One region of the Arthrobacter sp. NPDC093139 genome, then DNA from elsewhere that is predicted to be linked to it. Evidence: riboswitches for the same ligand, from Rfam matches in the RefSeq annotation. Region 1 holds a riboswitch; each other region holds the start of a gene.
The links. Region 1 has a riboswitch for cyclic di-AMP ahead of ACIP90_RS18980 (M23 family metallopeptidase). Riboswitches for the same ligand answer to the same signal wherever they lie in the genome.
Positions count from the first base shown of each region.

Region 2: another riboswitch for cyclic di-AMP. It lies ahead of ACIP90_RS01740 (M23 family metallopeptidase); the one in region 1 lies ahead of ACIP90_RS18980 (M23 family metallopeptidase).
Region 3: another riboswitch for cyclic di-AMP. It lies ahead of ACIP90_RS13825 (hypothetical protein); the one in region 1 lies ahead of ACIP90_RS18980 (M23 family metallopeptidase).
Region 4: another riboswitch for cyclic di-AMP. It lies ahead of ACIP90_RS01875 (LysM peptidoglycan-binding domain-containing protein); the one in region 1 lies ahead of ACIP90_RS18980 (M23 family metallopeptidase).

Region 1 covers NZ_JBIVOO010000016.1:59,507-61,698, forward strand. Annotated here, with positions in the region: gene ACIP90_RS18975 (metal-dependent transcriptional regulator) at 115-810, shown strand; cyclic di-AMP (ydaO/yuaA leader) riboswitch at 944-1,187, shown strand; gene ACIP90_RS18980 (M23 family metallopeptidase) at 1,192-2,016, shown strand; cyclic di-AMP (ydaO/yuaA leader) riboswitch at 2,131-2,192, shown strand, end outside.
Region 2 covers NZ_JBIVOO010000001.1:343,915-346,106, forward strand. Annotated here, with positions in the region: gene ACIP90_RS01730 (isoprenyl transferase) at 1-105, shown strand, start outside; gene ACIP90_RS01735 (class I SAM-dependent methyltransferase) at 177-827, opposite strand; cyclic di-AMP (ydaO/yuaA leader) riboswitch at 1,068-1,242, shown strand; gene ACIP90_RS01740 (M23 family metallopeptidase) at 1,248-2,090, shown strand; gene ACIP90_RS01745 (alpha/beta fold hydrolase) at 2,128-2,192, opposite strand, start outside.
Region 3 covers NZ_JBIVOO010000008.1:119,911-122,102, reverse strand. Annotated here, with positions in the region: cyclic di-AMP (ydaO/yuaA leader) riboswitch at 738-900, shown strand; gene ACIP90_RS13825 (hypothetical protein) at 906-1,730, shown strand; gene ACIP90_RS13820 (HAD-IA family hydrolase) at 1,866-2,192, opposite strand, start outside.
Region 4 covers NZ_JBIVOO010000001.1:371,855-374,046, forward strand. Annotated here, with positions in the region: partial or broken gene ACIP90_RS01870 (PKD domain-containing protein) at 1-234, shown strand, start outside; gene ACIP90_RS01875 (LysM peptidoglycan-binding domain-containing protein) at 394-1,254, opposite strand; cyclic di-AMP (ydaO/yuaA leader) riboswitch at 1,260-1,461, opposite strand; gene ACIP90_RS01880 (hypothetical protein) at 1,718-1,984, shown strand; gene ppk2 (polyphosphate kinase 2) at 2,024-2,192, opposite strand, start outside.

The DNA of each region.
Region 1 (2,192 bases):
CGGCGTTGCACCGCCGCCGGATTGGGGCCGCGGCGGCTGGATGCCGAGCCGCCAGACGAGGGGCCCGCGGTACCGTGGGAGAACGCAAGTACTGTGCTCGAGGAGCTGAGCTGAATGACGGATCTGATCGACACCACGGAGATGTATCTTCGGACCATTTTGGAGCTGGAAGAAGAGAACATCGTGGCACTGCGTGCCCGCATCGCCGAGCGCCTCCGCCATTCGGGTCCTACCGTCTCCCAGACCGTCGGACGGATGGAGCGGGACGGGCTGGTGGTGGTTACCGGCGACCGGCACCTGGAGTTGACCGAAGTAGGGCGCAAGCGCGCCACCGAGGTGATGCGCAAGCACCGGCTGGCCGAGCGGCTGCTTGCCGACGTCATTGGCCTGGACTGGGCGTATGTTCATGACGAAGCGTGTCGGTGGGAACACGTGATGAGCGAACGCGTGGAACGCAGGATCTACGAGATGCTGGATCACCCCACGGAATCGCCCTATGGCAACCCCATTCCCGGACTGGCTGCGCTGGGCGGCGAGCCGACACGCACCTTTGCCGACGTCGACCTGAACCTGCTGGACGCCATGGGCAGTTATGGCCCGGACTCGAGGGTGACCGTCAGCAGGCTCGCCGAACCGATTCAGGTCGAGCCCGAACTCCTGCAGCAGCTGGACGAGGGCGGGATCCGCCCGGGCGCGACGGTGTCGCTGGAACGGGTCGGGGAGTACATTTCCGTGCGTGTCCCTGGCATCGACGGCGCCCTCGAGTTGCCGCCCGAAGTTGCTGCGCACGTGTTTGTCCGGGTGGCCTGAGTCACGCCGGTGCAGGTTGTCCGACATCAGCTGGCAGGATGACCCACCACTTTTGCACAAGCAAGATAACGGAATTATTACCGCAAGCTTTAATCGCCTATAGTTAAGTCGCAGCGCCGATACCAAAGCGTTACCTGATCCGGAGCCGAACTCTGCCAGCGGATCAGTCGCTCGAAACACCTTCTGGCAGAGGCGGAGGAACCACAACTGGCCGTTCAAAACGGCCTTGGGGTGAAGTCCGCAGCAGCAAGCCACCTTCCACAGACGGAATCTCCGGATACCTCTGTGCCCAAAAAGGCTTGTCATTGCGGACCGGGTCGATCAACTCTCTGACCCGAATCCGACAGCTAACTTCGCAGGCTACCCAGAGAGGAACCGTTCTTGACCATGCAGAATGCCCGGGGCCGCCGCCGCGCTACCGGCTCCGCTGCCGAGCCCCGCACGCCCGTAGCGGTCGCCGCTGAGCGACCCCGCGATGCGCAGCGTCAAGCGCGGAAGCAACGCAGTCCTTTCCGTCAGGTCGCTGACTTCGCCGCTGCCAGCGGAGTCGGGCAGAAGGTCGGCGTGGCCCTTGCCGCCTCGGGCCTCCTGCTGACCGTCACAGTGCCCGCCACGAGCCCGGTCCTGGCCTCGGCCGACCACGGCGCCCCGGCCGCCGCAGGTGCCGCCACGGGGCAGCCAGAGGTCTCCGCCGAGGCGGCAGCCAAGATTGACTTCAGCCGCACCTCCGTTGCGACAGCCGGTGACCCGGATGGCAAGCTCAAGCAGCTCCTGAGCGCCCAGTCCGCCGGCAGTATCAGCCGCGCAGCCTCCGTCGGCAGCCTTGGCATGCCCTTGGCGACCATGGTGAAGTCCTCGCCCTTTGGATACCGCGTGAGCCCCATCACTGGCGGCGCCGGAGAGTTCCACCGTGGCCAGGACTTCGCAGCCCAGTGCGGAACAGAAGTGTATGCAGCGGCCAGTGGCACGGTCACGTTTGCCGGCTGGCACGAGTTTGGCGGCGGCAACAGGGTTGTCATCGACCATGGCAACGGCCTCGAAACCACGTATAACCATTTGTCGTCATCGAGCGTTCAGGTTGGCCAGAAGGTCAGCCGGGGCGACACGGTGGCACTTAGCGGGACCACCGGCGCATCCACCGGCTGCCACCTCCACTTTGAGGTGATGGTCAACGGAGAAGTCGTGGATCCCGAAGGCTGGCTGTAAGCAAAGCCGATGGAGAGCTCTCAGATTCTCGTGACACACCGTGACCTGAATGTGACATTCCCTCCGAACTGTTGTACCGTCTAAACCGCGTCAACTTTTCCGAAGTTGACGCCCTTGAGTGGATTGCCTAACTCTGCCACCGCTCAAGGTCCGTTCGCATTACATCGTCTGGCAGG
Region 2 (2,192 bases), on a different contig from region 1:
CTGTGGGACGCCGTGGGCATCTACGCCCAGCGGGACCGCCGCTACGGGGGAGCGGTGGACGCTGCCGAGACTTCCGTGGCGGCCGCCACCCATCAGCCCGGGTAGGCCGGGGCTTCACCCTCACGACATTCGAAGAAGTTTCCTTGGCACGCGGCACTACTACGCGCGCCCAGGATCTAATGCTGTGGTTTGCCAAGCAGAATGGCGGCCTGCTGGTGGCTTTCCATGGCTCTCGGTGAGCGTACCAGTTGTGCACGTGCCACGAAGCCTTGCTCAGCGAACCGGGTGGCTACTTCCCCGGGGGAGTGCAGTTCTGCTCTGAGCTCGACATCATGTCCGTAGGCATGGTTAATAGTGCGGTGGCCGCTGCCGGCCTGGAAAGCGATGAGCGCCGAGCCGGATGGGCGGAGGACTCTCCAGAACTCCCGCGCAATTGCCGGCAACTCTGCCCGGGGGGAGTGGATGATCGAGTACCAGGCAAGTATGCCGTCGGCAGCAGAATCGGATGCCGGCAGGTCGGTCAACTCTCCCACTTCAAAGCAGAGACCGGGGTGGAGCTGCTGCGCGACCCGGATCATCTGGGGCGACAGGTCCACACCTGTGACGTTCAGTCCCGTGCGGGTCAGGTATTTGCTCATCCGGCCGGCGCCGCATCCGGCGTCGATCACTAGCCGGTCCGCGGAGGTGCGAATGTGGCCCGCGAACTCGTCGACCATGGCCATGTCGAGAAGCGACTCAAAGGCTGTATCGGGGATCACCCTCGAGTAAGCCTCGGCAACCGAATCGTAAGCGGTTCTGACCTTTATCAGGTTCTCGTGGTCAACCATGGACCGAGCCTACCGACACGCCTTGCCTCCTGTTGGCCCGCCGCCACTCCAACCCCGCCCGCCGGCAGCCAGCAGGTCGGATTTAGGGCACCCGTCTAGTCGCTTTCTCCCCGTTCTGCAACTGCAACACGCCATCCTTTACGTAACGAATTTGTAACACCGTGTTTTTCTTGGTTTCATGGTTGATACCACATACCTTCACCGGGTATGCGTGTACCCGCTTCGCCAAACCCCGCCGGCGGTACATGAACCCTTCACTCCAGGCGGGGGCGGAAGACCCATGAAATGACGCCTTTGGGCGTCTTGGGGTGAAGCCTGGCCCTGTCACTGCAGCCTGTGAGGCGCGCGGCAGGGGAGGCCGGACAGTCCACTCGTCCGAATCCGACAGCTAATTTCGCCGGCGTTGAGAGGACCTACGCTGTGCCTTCCCACGACAATCACGGCCTGCGCCGTGCCATTTTCTCGCGCACATCCGGTAAGGGTCGCCACCGGGCAGCCTCATCCCCGGTGCCCAGGCCGCGAGGCCGCGGCCAAAAGCTGGCTTTTGCGGCGGCGGTGACGGGAATGATCGGCATGACCGTGCTCTCCACGGCTCACGCCGCCCCAACAGGGATCTTGGCCATGGGGGAGGTTCCTGCCAGTGCAGTGGCCGCTCCGGCCGCACAACCCTCCCTGCTCGCGGATGCAGGATCGTCACTGGTTTTTGACCAGCCCCAGGTCAAGTCCTCCCCGGCAGCGAAAGCGGCGCGGAAAGCGGCACCGAAAGCGGCGCGGAAAGCGGCATCGAAGCCGGTGCGGAAACCGGCGCTGAAGGCCGCACCCAAACCGGTACGGAAGCTGGCACCGAAACCCGCCCGGGCTTCCGCGCCTTCGGCGGGCCTGCGGGCACCGCTCGCCTCTACGATCGTAACTTCCCCATATGGGCACCGCGTCAATCCCCTGACCGGGGCAATCGGCGAATTACATACGGGGCTTGACTTCGCCGGGGCGTGCGGCACGCCCGTTCTGGCTGCGGCCAGGGGAAAGGTCACCGAGGCAGGCTGGAGCCCATACGGCGGCGGAAACCGGATTGTTGTTGACCACGGCAAGGGACTGAAGACCACATACAACCATCTGGCCAGCATCGGCGTTTCCAAGGGCCAGACCCTGGCGCAGGGTGGACGGATAGCCGCTGTCGGAACGACCGGCAGCTCCACCGGCTGCCATCTTCATTTTGAAGTCATGGTCAATAACAGGACCGTCAACCCCGCCAGCTACCTATAGGCAAACAGGGCGACTTTCTGGCTGCACCTGGCCACTCTCATGGCAGCAGACCGAAGGATTCGTCCTCAGCGGCAAAGCCGTGGATCCACCGGGCCAGCCGCC
Region 3 (2,192 bases), on a different contig from region 1:
GGCTCGAATGCTTGGTTCCCGCAATGAGTTCTGGGGAGGGCGCCCGACGCTGGGCTCTGGGGGCGAATGCCTAAAAACTTTGTGGGGTGGAAAGTTAGGCGTGCATTCGACAACAGCGCATGTCGACAGCAGCGGGTGTGCTGGGCCAATAATCTGCGGCTGCAGGTGCTGTTGAGTTCTTGTTCACATTGGAAGTGTGCAACGTAACAATGAGAACTTGCAAGTAACAATGGGTCGCTCGGTCCGCATCGTGAGACGAAACGCACGATTGTGGGCCAAATCACAACTTTGAAGACTTCAGACTTTGTCGACGTTTTTCCAGAACGAACGTTCAGAAAGACCATTTTTCCGAATTATCTGCACGAAACTCCCTGTTTGCCGACGATTATTCGACCAGCTCAATTCTGCCGGAATTAGGCGGCAACGAATCGCCAATTGTCCAGCTATGACGCGGGCCGAACGGAAAATTTTGGGTAGGGCATTCTTTCCCCGGTCGGGTCAAGCGGGCCGGGGGTACCGCGCCGCTCGGCCTACGCGGACCAACGACGCCCTTGGGCTGGGATTCACAGCCGGAGGCCGGACCGAGTTCACCGTCAGCCTGCCCGCGCAGCACTTCGCGCAAGGTGACGCGCCGATGTCGTGATGGCCGTTACCTAAATGTGACTTAAGCGTGAGCCTCCTGTACGGTCGATAAGGTGCGGCCATCATCTGGGCCGCATATCCGGATGGACGCCCAGCTCTGCCGCTTCCCGGATTCCGCTTGACCAGGCAGAGGCGGGGGAACCAGAGTCCCGGGCAATCCGCATCAGCCCTTGGGGTGAAGCCGACACGTGTGTTTCCGTGCGGCCGGATGACCTCATCCGAACCCGACAGCTAACTCCGCAGGTGTTGAGAGGCAATCCACCATGTCTGAATTCAAGGTACCAACGCGCCCTGATCGCGATCCAAAACAGTCCCGGCAGCAGATTTCACGCCACCGCGCCGAGCCCGCCCGCCCCGTATCAGCCTGGGGCCGTCTCACCGCCAACATCCCGTCGTTCGGCCGCCGCGCAGCCGTTGTGACCACAGCCTGCGCCGTCCTGATCGGCGTCGGTGCGGCCGGCCAAGCGGCCGAGCAGGCCACCCCCGCGGCAGCGCCTGAGGCAGCAGCGGCAACAACTGAAGCCCCGCCGACGCTCAACTTCGACAAGACGCTGATCTCCGCCCTGCCCAGCCCCACAGCTGCCCCAGTGGCACCCCAGTCCGTTGCCAAGCCGGCGGCGCCCAAGGCTGCACCTGCTGTGAAGGCCGCACCCAAGGCCGCCGCCAAACCGGCGCCCGCCAAGGCTGCTGCCGCCAAACCCAAGGCCGTCGCACCGGCCGTAAAGGCCGCCCCGGCCAAGGTCGCCCCGGCGCCCAAGCCGGCGGCTCCTGCGGCAGTGAACGACCCCGCCGGCGCGCAGGCCTATGCCGCCAGCAAGCTGTCCTCGCACGGCTGGGCAGCGGACCAGATGCAGTGCCTGAAGAAGCTTTGGACCAAAGAGTCCGAATGGCGCACCACTGCGACGAACCCCAGCAGCGGGGCCTACGGTATTGTGCAGTCCCTGCCCGCCGAGAAGATGGCTAGCTCCGGGGCCGACTACCGCACCAACTACCGCACCCAGATCAACTGGGGCCTGGGCTACATCAAGGAGCGCTACGGCTCCCCGTGCGCTGCGCTGAACTTCCACTACGCCAACAACTGGTACTAAACCGGCACCAGTCTGAGAACGTGCCAGGCATTTCTGCACCGGTTTGAGCGTCCGAGGGGCCCGGGATCCACGTGATCCGGGGCCCCTCGGCGTCGGTGCAGCATGCTGCGGGCGGGAAAGTGGTGCAGAAATGCGTCAGAGCAGGAAGGAAATGACCCGGCGTCCATCCTCGTCGGCTCCCACCGAGGCTGTGACAGCGGAGTAGTCCGGGATGTGCGGCACACCGTCGGGCACGACGCCGGTGTTCGGGCCCACCGCCACCGTCCGGATTCCGGCCGCCAGGCCTGCAGCTATGCCGGCCGGCGCGTCCTCGAAGACCACGGCATCCGCAGGCTCCACGCCCAGCAGCTCCGCGGCGCGCAGGTACCCCTCGGGATGCGGTTTGCCGTGGGTGACAAGGTCCGCCGTGACGGCCGTGCCCGGCATGGCCAGACCCGCTGCGCCCATGCGGACGTCCGCCAG
Region 4 (2,192 bases), on a different contig from region 1:
ACCACCGCCAGCAACGGGGCCCTGCTCATCGGCGGGCTCGGGTTCGACAGCTCCAGCCCGGCAGCCACTGCTCCCACGGGCTGGACCGAGCGCTGGGAAACCACCGGCGGCCAGGTCGCGGAGCAGGCTGACAGGACCCAGGCCACCGCCGGCGCCGCCGGCACCGCCACCTGGACCTTCAGCACCGCCAAGGCCGTGGGAGCCTGGCGTACCGCCCTGAAACCGGCAGGTTAACCAGGCCGACACTGCCATGACTTGAGGTAGACAGGCTTGACGGGTCCTCCGGCACTTGTGCCGGAGGACCCGTCGTCGTCAGGCCGGTGCGCAGCCCCGGCAGATGCGACAGTGGCAGGCGCTGCTGCACCTGCCACTGTCTATGCTTGCTCTGACGTTTTAGGCGTTTACCCGCACGAAAGTAGAGCCCCCAAGCCAGGAGGCAGGGTGGACGATGGTTTCGTTGACGCCATTCATGCCGCTGCTGATGGCCTGCCCGCCGCCGATGTAGATCGCAACGTGTCCGGCGCGGATCATCAGGTCGCCGGCCTGCGGCGTGGACACCGGCGTGCCGTACTGGTGGAACTGCAGGGGAGCGAGGTCTCCGACCGACTTGCCGACGGAGCGCAGGGCCTGTTCCACCAAGATGGTGCAGTCCTGTGTGGCGCCCAGTTGTGCCCGGGCTGAAGCCACGAGGGCGGCGCCGACGCCACTGGCCGGAGCAGCCGGTGCCGGCGTGACCGACGACGATGCGTGGTAGATCCCCATGCCGGCCGGCTGGGGTGCCGCAGGCGCAGGGGCGGCGGGTGCCTGCGGTGCTGCTGCAGGCTGTCCGGGACCCGGGATCAGGATCTGGTCGCCGGGATAAATTACCGAGGCCAGCGACAGGTTGTTCTCGGCGAGTACTGCTTCGAGGCTCACGCCGTGGCGTGCTGCGATCGCACCCAGCGTGTCGCCAGGTACAACAGTGTGTGAAGCGCCTGCTACGCCTGATCCTGCTGCGGGTGCCAGGCTTTGGGCGGCCTGGACCTGGGGTGCGGCCTGCACCTGGGCGCTGGTGCTGCCCGTGGCCTCAGGAGCGTAGGTGCCTGCCTGTGCCGGTGCCCCGACTCCGAAGAGCAGTCCGGAGGCAGCAGCGGCTGCTGCCGCGGGCTTAGCTATGGAGGCAGCGTTGGCCTTGAGGGAATAGGACAGGCCCTGAAGGGCGATGGACGTCGTGGGGGTGGCGCGGTGGCGCGCGGACATGGACTTACGTGACATGGTGGATTGCCTCTCCCATGCCTGCGGGGTGAGCTGTCGGGTTCGGGTGGGAGGTCACCCGGTCCTGCCTCCTCGTGAAACGGAGCGCCTGGACTTAACCCCAAGGCCTTGGACACACCAAGGCCGGTAAAGAGGTGGTTCCCCCGTCCCTGCCAGATGTAATTGCGAACGGATCCCGGTCAGCGGCAGGGCTCGGCATTCTGCCCGGGAATGCCCTGCATGAACCGGGGCACCGCTACAGGCTAACCCAGGCTTGCGCCTAAAGTCACATTTCGGTAACGGCAGTTAGGGCTCCGGCGTCTCGAAAACCGCCCTGATTACCACGGCGGGAGTGCCATGCCAAGTCTGGCCGCGAAGTCCTCCGGGTCCTAGAATCGCTGTGGACGCAGCCGGCCAGGGCACCCCCGGACACGCCCGCGGGGGAATCAGCTATTGTTCCAGCGGTGCCGGCGAGGAAGCTGCCATGACGGATATTCAGGGACTCATCAGTGCGTTGCTGCCGGAAGATCTTGCTGTGCTGCAGGACCGCGGCCCGGACCAGCGCCTGGACAGGGACATGGTCGATGCCCTCGACCGGGCCGCGGGTGGGCCTGGGGAGGGCCGAGGCTACTACGTCGTGCGCGGCAGTCTGGCGCCCCTGGAACACCGGAACTATTTCCTTCGGGAAGACGTGGCGGCGGCCATCTTCGCCCCGGCGACACTGGAAGATGCAACCGGGGCGGACGCCTGACCTCCATGCCGCTGGTTCTGCGGTTAGTTCAGGCCGGAGTCAGTCTCCCACGGCCTCGCGGCCCCGGCGTACGATCAGCGGATCCGCCTCGTACACGACTGAGGTGTCCTTTCCCTCGTAGTCGAACTGGTTGAGGAAATAGCGCAGGGCGTTGATCCTGCCGCGCTTCTTGTCGTTGGATTTGATGGTGATCCACGGGGCGTGGTCT